One region of the Phyllobacterium sp. 0TCS1.6A genome, then DNA from elsewhere that is predicted to be linked to it. Evidence: riboswitches for the same ligand, from Rfam matches in the RefSeq annotation. Region 1 holds a riboswitch; each other region holds the start of a gene.
The links. A riboswitch is a leader RNA that binds a small molecule or an ion and turns the genes downstream of it on or off. The one in region 1 is predicted to bind cobalamin.
Positions count from the first base shown of each region.

Region 1 (3,843 bases):
GATGACGCGATCCTTGAAATCAGGGGCCAGCAGCGGGAGTTTCGGAGCCTCGAGGCGGCCCCTGATCCCCGTCCATAATTGCCCCATCTCATGTTCCTTGATCAGGAACGATACTTTCAGATTGGGCATTGAACTCGTCAGATATTCCAGTTCTCGCCGGAAGATTATATCGCTGGGGCGGCGCGCGCAGGCAACGAAGCTGACATCGCTCTGCGGCGCGCAATCCTGCAGCCACCGCGTCATGGACATCATGGGGGTGACACCCGAGCCCGCGGAGATGAAGAGATATTTGTCGCCCGGATACCTGGCGATCGAAAAATCCCCCAGCGGCCCGAAAGCCTTCAGCCGCATTCCCGGCAGGAGGTTGTCCAGCATCCACCGGGCGCCGATGCTTTCCTCCTGCGCCTTCACCGTCACGGCGATCGTGAACGGACGCGAGGGGCTGGACGAAAGCGTGAAGGTCCGCAGGATGGATTCGGGCTGCGTCCCGAGTTCGAAGGTCATGAACTGGCCCGGCTCATACCGGAACCAGTTCTGATTGTCGGAGCGAAAGGTGAAGGTCTTGACGTTGGGCGCTTCCTCGACGACCGACAGGCACTCCAGGAGGTGCAGCCTGTCGCTCCACGGCTGCATCTGGTCGAGATGTTTGTAACCGTGGCCCTGGGGAACGCCCATGTTCATCATGCCACCCTGCTGAGCTTCGCGTCGCCGCCGAGACGGCTTTCCATCATGTTGCCGTACCATTCGAGGAATTGCAGGACGCCACCCTCATGCTCGGGCGAATAGGGTCCCGGCTCGTAGGCAGGCGAGCGAATGCCGAATGCATTCTCCTCGACGATCCTGCGATCCTGGTCGTTGGTCTCGAGCCAGACATGGGTGAGCTCGTCGATCGTATAATCGACGCCTTCGACCGCATCCTTGTGCACCAGCCACTTCGTCGTCACCTGCGTTTCGTTCGGACCGAGCGGCAATACCCGGAACGAGATGGCATGATCGGCGAGAATGTGGTTCCAGGTACCGGGATAATGATAAAGCAGCAGCGAGCCGATCCGGCGCGCATTGACATCGTCGCTCAACTGGCGGCCGACGGCGCGCCTGCCCGACAACGTATAGCTTTCCGCCTCGCCCAGCAGCGGCACCCGCGTTGCACGGTATTGGCCATTGTCGGAGATGCGGAATATGCTCGGCAGGCCCTCGGATTCGCACTTGTCCCAGTGGGCGACGATCTCCGGATCGCTCTTCGATCCCTGAATGCCGGTTGCGCTCGGCGCTTCGGGGAACGTCTTGCACAATTCAGGATGGTTGCCTGCGCAGTGATAGCACTCGCGGTTGTTCTCCCATACCAGCTTCCAATTGCCCTTCTCGACAATCGTGCTCTGATAGGCGATCTTCGTTTCCGTCAGGCGGTGCGGGGCCAGATACGGCTCTAGCAGCGCGCGTGCAGGCCCAAAATCCGGCGCCACCTGGGCAAGGCAGATGAAGACATATCCGCCGACGCTCTCGCAATGCACCGGCTTCAGGCTGAACTGGCTCGCATCGAAATCATCGCCCATCTGCCGCGCGAACAGCAGCCGGCCGTCGAGTTCATAGGTCCATTGATGGTAGGGGCACACAAGCTTGGCCGAGCTTCCGCGCTCGCCCGCGCAAATGCGCGAACCGCGATGGCGGCAGGAATTGTGGAATGCCCGAATGTTCTTCTCCCGGTCGCGCACGATGACGATGGGATAGTCGCCGACCTGCACGGTGAAGTAGTTGCCGGGGCGCGCCACCTCGCAATCATGGCCCACGAACAGCCAGTCGCGGTAGAAGATCGTCTCCATGTCCAGCCGGAAGTAATCCGGATCGGAATAGAAGGGCTGCTCCAGCCCGTAGCCCTGTTTGCGCTGCCTGAGGCTTCTCAGTAGTTCCGCTTGAATATCCATGTCGTGTCCTCGCCTGCCAATATTGCGAAAGAACTGACTGGTGGTGATGGAGAAGATGCCTGCACGGGCATACCGGGCATTATCATACTCCTTGATCGCCCACCGCGATCAGTCGGTTTATGGCCTGGGGCTGGTTTCCGGGCTCTGGAGCTCCCTCGCAGGACGCCGCGACGCCTTCCCGGGAATTCCCCAGTGGCTCTTTTGCCGCGTTTTACTCCACCACCGTTGCGGGGGCAGCGCCGGGTTCAGACCGGCTTCCCAATTCTCCGCTCCCCTAGAAGCGGCACCTCAAGCAGCTCCATATGAGCACTAGGCAAGATAAAAGGATAGGTGCGGAAACGACATGGCATTTACGCAAGACGACACGGCCCGCCTCATGGCCGGCCGTGCCGCAGATACGCGGTTTTCGCAGGTGCTAGCCGCGATATCGATATTGCTCGATGGACTGGGGCTTCATCTCGATGGAGAAGCCGGGAAGCGAGGGTGGCATATAGGCCGCATCGCGTATGACGCATGGATCGACGAAATGCTCGTGCAGATGGTCGACATACTCGATCACCCTGCCCTCCTTGGTGCCGGAGACGGCGACATAATCGAGCATCGACAGATGCTGGACATATTCGCAAAGGCCGACGCCGCCCGCATGGGGCCAGACCGGAAGTTGATACTTGGCCGCAATCAGCAGGACGGCGAGCACCTCGTTTAGGCCGCCCATGCGGCATGAATCGATCTGCACCACGTCGATCGCGCCTTCGGCGATGAACTGCTTGAACATGATGCGGTTCTGGCACATCTCGCCGGTCGCCACCTTGACCGGGTGGATCGCCTCGCGGATCTTCCTGTGGCCGGCAACGTCGTCCGGGCTCGTCGGCTCTTCGATGAAGAACGGCTTCACGAAGGAAAGCTTCTTCACCCAGTCGATGGCTTCGCCCACTTCCCAGACCTGGTTGGCGTCGATCATCAGGATGCGGTCCGGTCCGATGACCTCGCGCGCGATCGTAAGACGGCGGATGTCGTCCTCCAGATCGCGTCCGACCTTCATCTTCACATGATTGAAGCCCGCATCCACCGCTTCCTGGCACAGGCGGCGCAGCTTCTCGTCGGAATAGCCGAGCCAGCCGGCGGATGTCGTATAGCAGGGATAGCCTTCGCGCTTCAGCGTTTCGATGCGTTCCGCCTTGCTCTGCTCTGCCTTGCGCAGAATTTCCAAAGCCTCGTCCCGCGTCAGCACGTCGGTCAGGTAGCGGAAATCGACGATATCGACGATCTCCTCGGCGGTCATCTCGCCGACGAGCTGCCAGACCGGCTTGCCGGCCTGCTTGGCCAGCAGATCCCAGACGGCATTGACGACGGCCCCGGTAGCAAGATGCATCGCCCCCTTGTCCGGCCCGATCCAGCGCAATTGACTGTCGCCGGTGATGAAACGCCAGAACCGCCCCGGGTTCTCCTTCACCCAGGCAAGATCGAGGCCGATGACAAGATGCTTCATCGCTTCGATGGCAAGGCAGCAGATTTCATTGCCGCGCCCGATGGTGAAGGTCAGGCCGTGCCCCGAGAGGCCGTCAGTATCCGTATCAAGCACCACATAGGCTGCGGAATAGTCCGGATCGGGGTTCATCGCATCCGATCCGTCCAGGCTTTGGGAGGTTGGAAAACGGATATCGAAGACGCGAAGGTCGGTAATGCGGGTCATGTTCTTTCCTCAGACGGTCCAGCCGCCGTCGATATTGTAGGCCTGGCCGGTCGTATAGGTTGCGCCGGCGAGGTAGACGGCGAGGTCGGCAATCTCCTCGGGCATGCCGAGCCGCCCCATCGGCTGGCGGGCGATGAACGCCGCGCGTGTCGCCTCATAGTCGCCACCCGCGCGCATGCGCTGCTCCAGCGACGGGCTTTCGACCGTGCCGGGGCAGATGGCGTTGCA
Region 1 is NZ_JAPMAB010000010.1:39,194-43,036, forward strand. It holds gene OSJ75_RS19125 (hybrid-cluster NAD(P)-dependent oxidoreductase) at 1-681, opposite strand, end outside; gene OSJ75_RS19130 (aromatic ring-hydroxylating oxygenase subunit alpha) at 681-1,922, opposite strand; cobalamin riboswitch at 2,033-2,228, opposite strand; gene OSJ75_RS19135 (L-fuconate dehydratase) at 2,338-3,615, opposite strand; gene OSJ75_RS19140 (SDR family oxidoreductase) at 3,625-3,843, opposite strand, start outside.

Region 2 (3,843 bases), on a different contig from region 1:
ACATTGGCGGGTTCGGCCATGCCCGATATCGGCGCGGCATTGCGATAATGCGGCGTCGCGGCAAGCGGAATATGGCTTTCGCCGGTCAGGAGCCCGGAAGTCGGATCGAGGCCGATCCAGCCCGCACCGGGCAGGTAAACCTCGCACCAGGCGTGGAGGTCGGTGAAATCGACGCTGGTGCCGGCCGGGCCGTCGAGCGCCACGAGGTCCGGCTTGAGCTGGATGAGATAGCCGGACACGAACCGCGCCGCCAGCCCGAGATTCCGCAGTACCTGGACGAGAAGCCAGCTCGTATCGCGGCACGAGCCGGTTCCGGCGCGCAGCGTATCCTCCGGCTCCTGCACCCCGGGCTCGAGGCGGATGACATAGCCGATCTCGCGCTGCAGGCGGGCATTGAGCGCGACGACGAAATCGACCGTATTGACCGGCGTCCTCTCGATGGAGGCGAGGAAATCGGCCACCAGCGGCCCGCATGGCTCGGGCTCCGTATAGATCGACAGGTCCCGGCGCAGCTCCTGCGGATATTCGAACGGCCAGGTCTCCGCTTCCGGCTCGACGAAGAAATCGAACGGATTGTAGACGGTCATGTCGGCAACGAGATCGACTTCGATCTTCAATTCGCTCACCGGTTCCGGAAAGACGAAACGCGCGAGGAAATTGCCGTATGGGTCCTGCTGCAGATTGACGAAATGATTGGCCGGGCTGACCTTCAGCGAATGGCTTGGAACCTTGGTGCGGGAATGGGGCGCAGGCTGGAGCCGGATGATCTGCGGCCCGAGCCGGATGGGCCGATCATATTTATAGTGCGTCAGATGGTAGAGCGCAGCTTGTATTGCCATGTGGCCTCATATCCAGACAGAGATCCCTCGGGTGCGAAGCCCACCTTAAGCTAACCTACTGCGGGGCCTTGTCACGCTCAAAATTTGATCACGCCCAAAATTTGTTCCCTGCCGCTTTTTATCGCCAGCCGGCCAGTGCGGGCTGTTCCCTTTGCCTGCGCTTTGGGTTACAGATTCGAGCGATGGTTTCTCCGGTTCGACAAAGCCGGAGATGAAAAGGGAACACGGTAAGGCGTACCCAAACGGGACCGATGCCGTGGCTGCCCCCGCAACTGTAGGCGGTGAGTGAAGCCCGATATGCCACTGGGAAACCGGGAAGGCAGGGCGGAATGACGACCCGCAAGCCAGGAGACCTGCCATCAAACGGATAACTCGAACCGGACGGGGTGTGCCGGCGGCGATGCAGTGCCGGTAGATTCGCGTCTACTTTTCCGGTCCATTCGAAGGCCCGGTCCGTTTCGGAGGCATAATCGTCCCTGCTGACCCCTTCCAGAACAGCCGGACATGCCAACGCCGAAAGCAAGTATCTCCGCCCTCTTCGCATCGTCTCCCGCCGCTCCGTGGGTGAGCGTCGCCCTGCGGCCCGGCAAGGTCAAATGCCTCGCCGACACTTGCGCATGTTATAACATATCATTATGGCTTGCCCATCATGCAGCATCGAGGATATCTCAATGAGTGAGCCCGCCCTGTCGATGGATGCGCTCGGCTACCGCGCCGGCAATGGCCGCATGCTGGTCGAGCCGACGAGCCTCGAGATCGGCGCCGAACAGCGGCTGGCGATCATCGGTCCGAACGGCGCGGGCAAATCGACATTGCTGCGCATGATGGCCGGGCTGCTGAAGCCCTCCTCCGGCAGCGTCCGCATCCATGGCGACGACATTGCGGCGCTTCGGCCGCTCGACCGTGCCCGGCTGATCGCCGTCGTCGGCCAGACCGATGCGCCCGCCGGGCAATTGCTCGTGCAGGATTATGTCGCGCTCGGCCGCATCCCGCACAGCGGCGCCTTCAGGCGCGACGAGGACGCGGCAATCGTCGAGGAGGCGCTTGTCCGCGTCGATCTGGCGGCATTCGCGCGCCGGCCGGTCGCCTCGCTGTCGGGCGGGGAGCGCCAGCGCATGCAGCTCGCCCGCGCCCTCTGCCAGAAGCCGAAAGTGCTCTTCCTCGACGAGCCGACCAATCATCTCGATCCGCGGGCGCGAAGCGAGCTGCTGGCGCTGGTCGGCGGCCTCGGCGTCACCACGATCGCCGTGCTGCACGACCTGCCGCTCGTCGCCCCCTTCGCCACGCGCATCGCCGTCATGCAGCAGGGTCGGGTCGTCGCGACCGGCACCCCGGACGAATGCCTGACGCCGCGGATCGTCAGCGACGTCTTCGCCCTCGACGTGCTGAGGATGCGCCATCCCTCGCAGGACCGCGACCTGATGGTCTTCGAGGCCAGCCTCCCCCATTCCGCATCCCAGCCCATACGGAGCAAATCATGAAGAAGTTCGCGCTATCCCTCGCTCACATGCTTGCGCTGCTGGTGCCGCTGCCGGCGCTTGCCTTCCCAGTCACCGTCGAAAGCTGCGGCCGCTCCGTCACCTTCGACAGCGCGCCGAAGCGGGCGGTGATCCAGGACATCAATATGAGCGAGATGGCCTTCGCGCTCGGCCTGCAGCCGTCGATCGTCGGCGTCAGCGGCATTACCGGCTGGTACAAGCTGGACGATGCGTTCAAGCAGCAGCTCGGCGACATTCCGGAACTCGCGCCGAAATATGCCAGCGTGGAAAACCTCGTGGCGGCAAGCCCGGATTTCTTCTTCGCCGGCTGGTATTACGGCATGAAGCCCGGCGGCGACGTGACGCCCGATACGCTGGCGCCCTATGGCATCAAGACGCTGGAGCTGACGGAAAGCTGCATCCATCTCGACAGGAACAGGCCGGCGGCGACCATGGAACTGCTCTATGGCGACATGAAGAAGCTCGGCATCATCTTCGGCAAGGAGGCCGAGGCCGACAGGCTGATCGCCGGCTGGAAAGAGCGCCTGGCCGAGATAAGGTCGAAGATCGGCAGCGACAGCGGCACCCGCGTCTTCCTCTATGATTCAGGCGACGACAAGCCTTTCACGGCCGGCAAGTTCGCCATCCCGACCGCGATGATCGCCGAAGCCGGCGGCACCAATATCATGGCCGACATGGAAACCAGCTGGGGCACGACATCCTGGGAAACCGTGGCGGCGCGCAACCCGCAATTCCTCGTGCTGCTCGATTACCAGGACAATGCGGGCTATGCCAAGCTGCTCGACTTCCTGAAATCGCACCCGGCGATGAAGGAGACCGACGCGGTGAGAAACCAACGCTTCGTCGCCCTGCGCTATGCGGAACTGACGCCCGGGCCGGCCAATGTCGAGGCAATCGCCAAGATCGCCAACGCGATGCACCCGGAAGCATTCTGAGTGCAGATACCGGGCCGCACGATCTTCGGACTGGGCGCGGGCGTGGTGCTGATCGCCACGCTTGCCGTGCTGTCCGTCGCCTATGGATCGACCTTCATCGCGCCGGGAGAGGTCATTCGCTCCCTTGCCGCCAGCCTTGGCCTTGGCGGCTCGGACACGCCGCTGCCGATCCAGCGCATCGTCGTCGATCTGCGGCTGCCGCGGGCGGTGCTGGCGATAGCCGTCGGCGCGGGTCTGGGCGTCATCGGCGCCATGCTGCAGACGGTGACGCGCAACGACCTCGCCGATCCCTTCCTGTTCGGGCTCTCCTCGGGCGCGGCGGCCGGTGCCGTCTCGGTCATCACCGTGCTTGGCGACAGGTTCGGCGTCTGGACGCTGCCCCTTGCCGCCTTCAGCGGCGGCATGCTCGCGGCAATCATCGTGCTGCTCCTGACGCGGCGGGTGCATGGCCAGGGCCCGGAGCGCCTCATCCTCGCCGGCCTCGCCGTCTCCTTCATCTTCGCCGCCCTGACGAACTATCTCGTCTTCGCCGGGGACCAGCGCGCGGCGCATTCCATCCTGTTCTGGACG
Region 2 is NZ_JAPMAB010000011.1:107,838-111,680, reverse strand. It holds gene OSJ75_RS20515 (DUF2126 domain-containing protein) at 1-839, opposite strand, end outside; cobalamin riboswitch at 1,006-1,215, shown strand; gene OSJ75_RS20510 (ABC transporter ATP-binding protein) at 1,511-2,320, shown strand; gene OSJ75_RS20505 (ABC transporter substrate-binding protein) at 2,317-3,273, shown strand; gene OSJ75_RS20500 (FecCD family ABC transporter permease) at 3,274-3,843, shown strand, end outside.
Region 2: linked by a shared signal. The riboswitch ahead of OSJ75_RS20510 (ABC transporter ATP-binding protein) and the one ahead of OSJ75_RS19130 (aromatic ring-hydroxylating oxygenase subunit alpha) in region 1 are both predicted to bind cobalamin.

Region 3 (3,843 bases), on a different contig from region 1:
GAAATCGGGCGCGCGCAATGGCTGCAGGCGCTGGCCTGCGGCGTTCCCTCGTCCGTGCATATGAATCCTGTACTCCTGAAACCGCAATCGGAAACCGGCAGCCAGGTCGTCGTCCACGGCAAGGTGAGGGGCAGCGCTCGCGGCAAGGACTACCAGACCTTCAAATCCACCCTGATGGAAGCCGTCATGGAATCATGGGGCAGGGTCGGGGAGGGCGCCGACCTGGTCATAGTCGAAGGGGCGGGATCGCCGGCCGAGATCAACCTGCGGGCGGGAGACATCGCCAATATGGGCTTTGCAACGCGCGCCGGTGTTCCGGTGGTGCTCGTCGGCGATATCGACCGTGGCGGTGTCATCGCGTCCATCGTCGGTACACACACCATTTTGCCGCAAGAGGATCGCGGCATGATCGCCGGCTATATCATAAACAAGTTTCGCGGCGACGTATCGCTGTTCGACGAAGGGTTGAAATCGATCACCGATTTTACCGGCTGGCGTTCCTTCGGCGTTGTTCCATGGCTCAAGGATGCGGCGCGCCTGCCGGCGGAGGATTCGGTCGTGCTGGAGCGGCTGACCCGAAGTGCCGGCCCCGCGCTGAAAATCGCCGTGCTGGTGCTCGACCGGATCGCGAATTTCGACGATCTTGATCCACTCGGCAGCGAGCCGGCCGTCGAACTCAATTGGGTGCACCGAGGCGAGCGGATACCGGCCGATGCCGGCCTTGTCATCATTCCGGGCTCCAAATCCACCATCGGCGATCTTCAGCAGTTGAAAGCGAATGGCTGGGATCAGGATCTTCATCTCCATCGCCGGCGGGGAGGCACGATTGTCGGCATTTGTGGCGGCTACCAGATGCTTGGGCGCAGCATATTCGACCCTGACGGCATCGAGGGACCTGCGCGAGAGGTCGATGGTCTTGGTTTTCTCGACGTCACGACCATCATGGAGCCTGAAAAGACCGTGCGCAATGTGACGGCGCATTCGCTGCATTTCGACTTGCCGCTGGAGGGATATGAAATCCATCTCGGCAGGACTGCCGGGCCCGATTGCACCCGGCCTGCGACGCGTATCAATGGGATCGATGATGGAGCGACTTCCGCTGACGGCAAGGTTTTCGGAACCTATCTCCATGGATTGTTCGGCGCCGACGATTTCAGGACGCAGTTTCTGCGTTCGATGGGAGTTGTGGCGGAACCGTCGAATTACAAGGCAGGCGTGGAACTCGCCCTTGACGCCATCGCCGCGCAACTCGAGCAGGTTCTGGACATCGATGCGCTCCTTTCCGTCAGTTCGATCTCCCGGTGAAGGCCATGGCGGATTTGTTTTGACATTTCGCGCGCTTGGTGACTAACGTTCGGGATTGATTGGTTCCCGCTTGGCCAAAGGCTTAGGGATCAAAAGGGAATACGACGACCGTACCCATCAGGGCGGTCCAACCGTAGCCGACCCCGCGACTGTAGAGCGGATAGGATCATGCCATCGCTGCGAGCCGAAGCGCTTGCAGCAGCCACTGGGAAACCGGGAAGGAGGCAAGGATCTTATGACCCGCGAGCCAGGAGACCTGCCAGTCAAAGGGCAATAATGCCCAGAACCGAAGGATTGTCCCTTCTGGCCCTGCACGGAGGTTGTTATGGCTGCCACTTCTACTTCGAATACGATTTCCATACCGCTTGCTTCGCGTATGACGACCGCTGTCGTCTCGCTGCTGCTCGGTGTCTTCATCATTTATGGCGTCGGCATGGCCCATTCCGACATGCTGCACGATACCGCGCATGATACGCGCCATTCCTACGGTTTTCCCTGCCACTGAGCCGAAGCTGAATCTGATTCTTTAGCGCGCTTGATTGCCGAAAAACCTGCGGTTTTGACCGATATCGTTGCGGTATCGGCACAATCGTATTCCGATGGGGACTGAAACCATGTTGGTAAAATATCTTCTGGCTACAATCGTGGCCGGATTGTTCGCCGGTATCCTTCTCACGCCGGCCATGTATGTCCGAAACGTACCTCTGATCCTGCACGCCGAACAATTCGAAGGCGAGGGCGGGCATTCGCACGAATCGGACCATGCGGCGCAGGGTGCCGCTGCGACGCCGCATGAACATGCCGAGGAGGCCGGGGCAGAACTCCCGTTAGGACGGCTTGGCAATACCTTGCTGATCAATCTCGTTGCGGGTGCGGGCTTTGCACTGGTGACCGGCGCAGCCGCCCTGTTTCTCGGCCGTCGCATCACGTTGCAGAACGGCGTCTATTGGGGTCTGGCAGGGTTCTTCATCTTCAACTTCGCACCCGCTTTCAGCCTTGCGCCGGAACTGCCCGCAATGCCCGCTGCCGATCTCGCGGCCCGTCAGACCTGGTGGCTGGTCACAGTTCTGCTCACGGCCGGCGGCCTCTATCTGATCGTGCTTAAAGATTTCATCTGGGCGAAGATCGCCGGCATTGCGCTCATCGTCGCGCCTCATCTCTACGGCGCGCCCGAGCCCGATAATCTCACCTCGCCGGTTCCGCCGACGCTGGCATCGGAATTTGCCGTATCGACGTTGGCGACGAACCTCTTCTTCTGGGCCGTACTCGGTATCTCGCTGGGCTGGCTCCTGCAGACTTACGCTCAATCGGAGCTTGAAGTCTGATGCATGAACTGGATCGCGGCTGCACGCTCGTGCTTGGCGGCGCGCGGTCCGGCAAGTCGAGCTTTGCCGAAGGACTAGCCGAAAGTTCAGGCAAGCGCTTCGTCTATATCGCAACCGGGCGTGCCTGGGATGAGGAGATGACACAGCGTATCGCGCTTCACCGACAAGGACGTGGCGCTTCGTGGGTGACGGTAGAAGAGCCGCTCGATCTCGTTGCGGCGCTGGAGGCGAATTGCGGGGCGGAGAATGTGGTTCTCGTCGATTGCCTGACGCTATGGCTGACAAACCTCATGATGGCTGAAAAGGATGTGGACGAGGAAATTGCGCGGTTCGTCGCGCTGCTGCCCAAGCTGGAAGGCGCGACGTTGCTCGTATCGAACGAAGTGGGCCTCGGCATCGTGCCGGAGAACCGCATGGCGCGCGATTTCCGCGACCATGCCGGCAGGCTCCACCAGGCGGTGGCCAAGGTTGCCGCGAGTGTTTATTTTCTGGCAGCCGGGCTGCCGCTCAAAATGAAGGGATAATGAAATGCAGGGGCACAAGATTCCGGCGACGGTAATCACTGGTTTTCTAGGATCGGGCAAGACGACGATGATCCGCAATCTGCTGGAAAACGCAGATGGCAAGCGTATCGCGCTGATCATCAACGAATTTGGCGATCTCGGCGTCGATGGCGGACTGCTCAAGGGCTGCGGCATCGAAGCCTGCCGGGACGAGGACGTCATCGAACTCAACAATGGCTGCATATGCTGCACCGTGGCCGATGACTTCATTCCGACAATGACCAAGCTGTTGGACCGCGAGGATCGGCCTGATCATATCGTCATCGAGACGTCCGGCCTGGCACTACCCCAGCCGCTGGTGGCAGCCTTCAATTGGCCGGAAATCAAGACGCAGGTCACCGTCGATGGCGTTGTGACGGTCATCGATGCCGCTGCGGTCTCCGAGGGCCGTTTTGCAGATGATCACGGCAAGGTCGATGCACAAAGGGCGCAGGACGAATCGCTCGATCATGAGAGCCCGTTGGAGGAGCTGTTCGAAGATCAGATCAGGGCGGCCGACCTTATCGTTCTCAACAAGGCGGATTTGATCAGCGAGACCGGACTGGCCAGCGTCAAAAGCGACGTGCAGAGCCGGTCGAGCCGATCGCTCAACATGGTGCCGGCAAGCTTCGGCAAGCTCAGCACGCAATTGCTGCTCGGGCTCGGCGTCG
Region 3 is NZ_JAPMAB010000001.1:369,867-373,709, forward strand. It holds gene OSJ75_RS01735 (cobyric acid synthase) at 1-1,305, shown strand, start outside; cobalamin riboswitch at 1,349-1,584, shown strand; gene OSJ75_RS01740 (CbtB domain-containing protein) at 1,631-1,810, shown strand; gene OSJ75_RS01745 (CbtA family protein) at 1,920-2,630, shown strand; gene cobU (bifunctional adenosylcobinamide kinase/adenosylcobinamide-phosphate guanylyltransferase) at 2,630-3,154, shown strand; gene cobW (cobalamin biosynthesis protein CobW) at 3,159-3,843, shown strand, end outside.
Region 3: linked by a shared signal. The riboswitch ahead of OSJ75_RS01740 (CbtB domain-containing protein) and the one ahead of OSJ75_RS19130 (aromatic ring-hydroxylating oxygenase subunit alpha) in region 1 are both predicted to bind cobalamin.

Region 4 (3,843 bases), on a different contig from region 1:
GATTCGAACCCGCGCGGTGGGCGCGCAGACGGCCATGGCGCCCGGGCGACTTCCGGTCGTCACCTCGGATACCGGCGGCGTCCTCGATATCGTCACCGCCGTGTCGGAACCCGGCTTCAGCCCGCTCGACCTCATCTATGCCTCGCTGTCGGCCTGCATCGCGCTCAGCGCGCGCATGGCGGCGGCGCGGCTCGGCGTCGCCGAACGGCTCGGCGAGGTGAGGGTGCGGGTGACGGGCGAGAAGGCCGCCGACGAGCCGTCGCGGGTCGAACGCTTCATCATCGAGATCGAGATCGACGGGCAGCTCGACGACGAGACGAAACACAGGATCGTCGAGGCCGCCGAGGAAATCTGCACCATCAGCAACACGCTGCGCGGCGCGCCGCAATTCGTCACGCGGGTCTAGTTGCCGGGGCAGGCTTCACGGGCCCAACCCTAGCTCACGGGTTTTACCGGGGGATCGTCATTGGCGGCGTCGTTGCGGCCGGGAAGTGCCAGGCGCGTCAGCGAAAAGGAAATGGCGTCGCGGATGATCGCCAGTTCGCGTTGCGCGCTCGCGCTGTCCGGCTCGATCGCCTGCAGCATGTCGCGCAGTTCCCGCAGGCGCAGATACAGGTCCCCGTCGGAATATTTCACCTTCTTGCACGGCTTCATCGGAGACATCCCTCCACGGATCTTCCGACGTTGGGTTAGACCATGTTTCGGCCCGCCCGTCAGGGCATGTCATTGCGCGGGAGCGGCCTGCGGGAGAATTTTCTCCCGCAAGCCATCAAGTCGCGATGATGCCGCTCAGCCTGCCGGCTGCCTGGTCTTGCGCAGATAGGGCAGGACGCGCTCGAAACCGCCGAAGCGTTTTTCCGCGTCTTCGTCGGAAACGGCGGCGGTGATGATGACATCCTCGCCCTGTTTCCATTGCGCCGGAGTCGCCACCTGGTGCTTCGCCGTCAGCTGGATACTGTCGATGGCGCGCAGGATCTCGTCGAAATTGCGTCCGGTCGTCATCGGATAGGTCAGGATCAGCTTGATCTTCTTGTCGGGGCCGACGACGAAAACCGAACGCACGGTGGCATTGTCGGCGGGGGTGCGGCCCTCGGAAGAATCGCCGGCTTCGGCCGGCAGCATGTCGTAGAGCTTGGCGACCTTCAGGTCCTTGTCACCGATAAGGGGATAGTCGACCTCGTGTCCGGTCGCCGTCTTGATGTCGTTCTTCCATTTCGAATGGCTCTCGACCGGATCGACGGAGATGCCGATGATCTTGGCGTTGCGCTTCTCGAATTCGGGCGCAAGACCGGCCATGTAGCCGAGTTCGGTGGTGCAGACCGGGGTGAAATTCTTCGGATGGCTGAAAAGCACCGCATAGCTGTCCCTGATCCAGTCGTGGAACCTGATCTCGCCCTGGGTGGTGTCGGCAGTGAAATCCGGCGCAGTGTCGTTAATGCGTAAGCCCATCGCTGTCTCCATTTTCGCTGAGTTCAGGCACCAGAACGGAAGGATTTGACGCGTTCCTCGCGCAAAAAGCTCCCGTTCACGCCAATTTCGCCGGGATTGTAGCGCGAGAGAGGCAAGAAGCAATGGCAAAGGCGGAGAATGGGGCGGCCTCCGGGAGCGCCGCAAGGCCGGCCGGTTCCGCCATGGCCGAGTTTCCCCGGTATATCGCCGATGCTCCCTTGACGGATCGGCCGGCGGTGGTTCTTATAGCGCCGTTCCGGTTCTTCCTGCCGCAAGGCAGGGAGCTAAGAGGGAAGTCCGTGAGGCAGGTTTGAACGCCTGCCGAAGCCGACGCTGCCCCCGCAACTGTAAACAGCGAGTTGCTGTCCCCGTCCATTCGCAAACCCTGGGTTTCGCGGATGGTGCGGTAAGCCACTGAAGCAATTTCCGCTTCGGGAAGGCCGGCCAGCAATGATGACCTGTGAGCCAGGAGACCTGCCGAAACATGTTGAATGTCCACGGGCGGGGTGTCCTGTGTCGCTTTGCATCGGCCCGCTGCTGCAATTCAGACGCAAAGCCCCGTCCATCACGATGATCGGGGTTTTTATCATGGGTCTTTCCTTCTGCCAGAACAGGAGCGGCATCCGCCGCGATGTCGATGCCTCCACCGCGCCCGAGGATGTTTTCATGCGCTGGCTGCTGTCGCGCCCGCAGGGCTCGGATATTGCCGAGGCGGCGCGGCGCGAAGTGGCGCGGCTTGAATCTCCCGCCAGCCGGCATGAAGGGGCGCGGCGGCTGCACGAATTGTTCCGTGCGCTCATCGAGGCTGAGCGGCCCGTCAGGGCTTGACCTGCGGCGGTTCTGGCCTAGTGTTGAAGTTGATGACCAAGACTTCGGGAGGAGGGACTTGGAGAAAAGTCAGAACGGCTTGCATGCCGAACAGATTCAGACGGCGCTGACCGGCAATGCAGCGGCGAAATCGGCGCTTGTCGCTTCATGGGGGCGATCGATGCGCCTCTATGGCTTGCAGCCGGATGACGAGCGCAGGCCGACCATCATCCTCACCGACCGCGAATTGCGCGAAGCGCGCGAAAGGCTCGGCTCCCTGATATCCACCGCCTCCGCTTCCCTCGACCGCCTCTATTCCGCCGTCGGCGGCGCCGGCTGCTGCGTGCTGCTTGCCGACAAGAACGGCGTGCCGGTCGACCGGCGCGGCTATGAGGGCGATGACGCGACTTTCTCGAAGGTCGGCCTGTGGACCGGCGCCGTATGGAGCGAGGAAAGCGAGGGCACCAACGGCATTGGCACGGCGATCGCCGAACAGCGGCCGCTGACGATCCATCGCGACCAGCATTTCCGCAGCCGCAACACGGCGCTTTCCTGCACGTCGGCGCCGATCTTCGATCATTGCGGCCGGCTGATGGCCGTCATCGACGTTTCCTCGGCGCGCGCCGACCTGACCGAGGGCGTGGTGCGGCTGATCGGCATGGCGGTCTCAGACGCGGCGCGGCGGGTGGAGGCCGAGAATTTCCGCCTGGCCTTCCCGCGGGCGCGCATCGTCATGGCCGAGGGCGACCCCGGCAGCGAGCGCGCGCTGAATGCGCTGATCGCGGTCGACCAGGACGATCTCGTCATCGGCGCGTCGCGCTCCGCCCGGCAATTGCTGGGCCTCACCGACGAGAACCTGCGGACGCCGCTGCCGGCAGCCAATCTGCTGGGCCATGAACGCGACGCCGCCGCCGATTTCGCCGCGGCGGAACGCAGCGTCATCCAGCGCGTGCTGCGCCGGGCCAATGGCAATGTCTCCGTTGCCGCCAGCATGATGGGCATGAGCCGCGCCACGCTGCACCGCAAGCTGAAGAAGCTCGGCCTGAACTAGTGTGGGACGATCGCCTGTCGCAGATATGCGACAAATGCCGGCATCAACTCGCCATGGCGGGATGACAGCCGCGCCAGAGCGCGCGAAGCTCTCCATAGCCGCAGGAGGCGGCCCGGAAATTCGCGCGTATTGCATCTGCAGCAGTCCGCTGCAGGAGCCGGCGCAAGGGAGGAAACCATGAACAAGGTAGAATTCAACCGCACTGTAAAACCCAACTTCAAGGCCAGATACGGCAATTTCATCGGCGGCAAGTTCGTCGAACCGAAGGCCGGCAGATATTTCGAGAACACCTCGCCGGTGAACGGCCAGGTCCTTTGCGAGGTGGCGCGATCGGACGCCAGCGACGTGGAAGCGGCGCTCGACGCCGCCCATGCCGCCAAGGAAGGCTGGGGCCGCACCAGCGCTGCCGAACGCAGCGTCATGCTCAACAGGATCGCGCAGGTGATGGAGGACAATCTCTCCGTCCTGGCCCAGGCCGAGACCTGGGACAATGGCAAGCCGATCCGCGAGACGACCGCGGCCGACATCCCGCTCGC
Region 4 is NZ_JAPMAB010000002.1:231,052-234,894, reverse strand. It holds gene OSJ75_RS05295 (OsmC family protein) at 1-406, shown strand, start outside; gene OSJ75_RS05290 (hypothetical protein) at 436-654, opposite strand; gene OSJ75_RS05285 (peroxiredoxin) at 790-1,449, opposite strand; cobalamin riboswitch at 1,690-1,946, shown strand; gene OSJ75_RS05280 (hypothetical protein) at 2,038-2,277, shown strand; gene OSJ75_RS05275 (GAF domain-containing protein) at 2,336-3,307, shown strand; gene adh (aldehyde dehydrogenase) at 3,485-3,843, shown strand, end outside.
Region 4: linked by a shared signal. The riboswitch ahead of OSJ75_RS05280 (hypothetical protein) and the one ahead of OSJ75_RS19130 (aromatic ring-hydroxylating oxygenase subunit alpha) in region 1 are both predicted to bind cobalamin.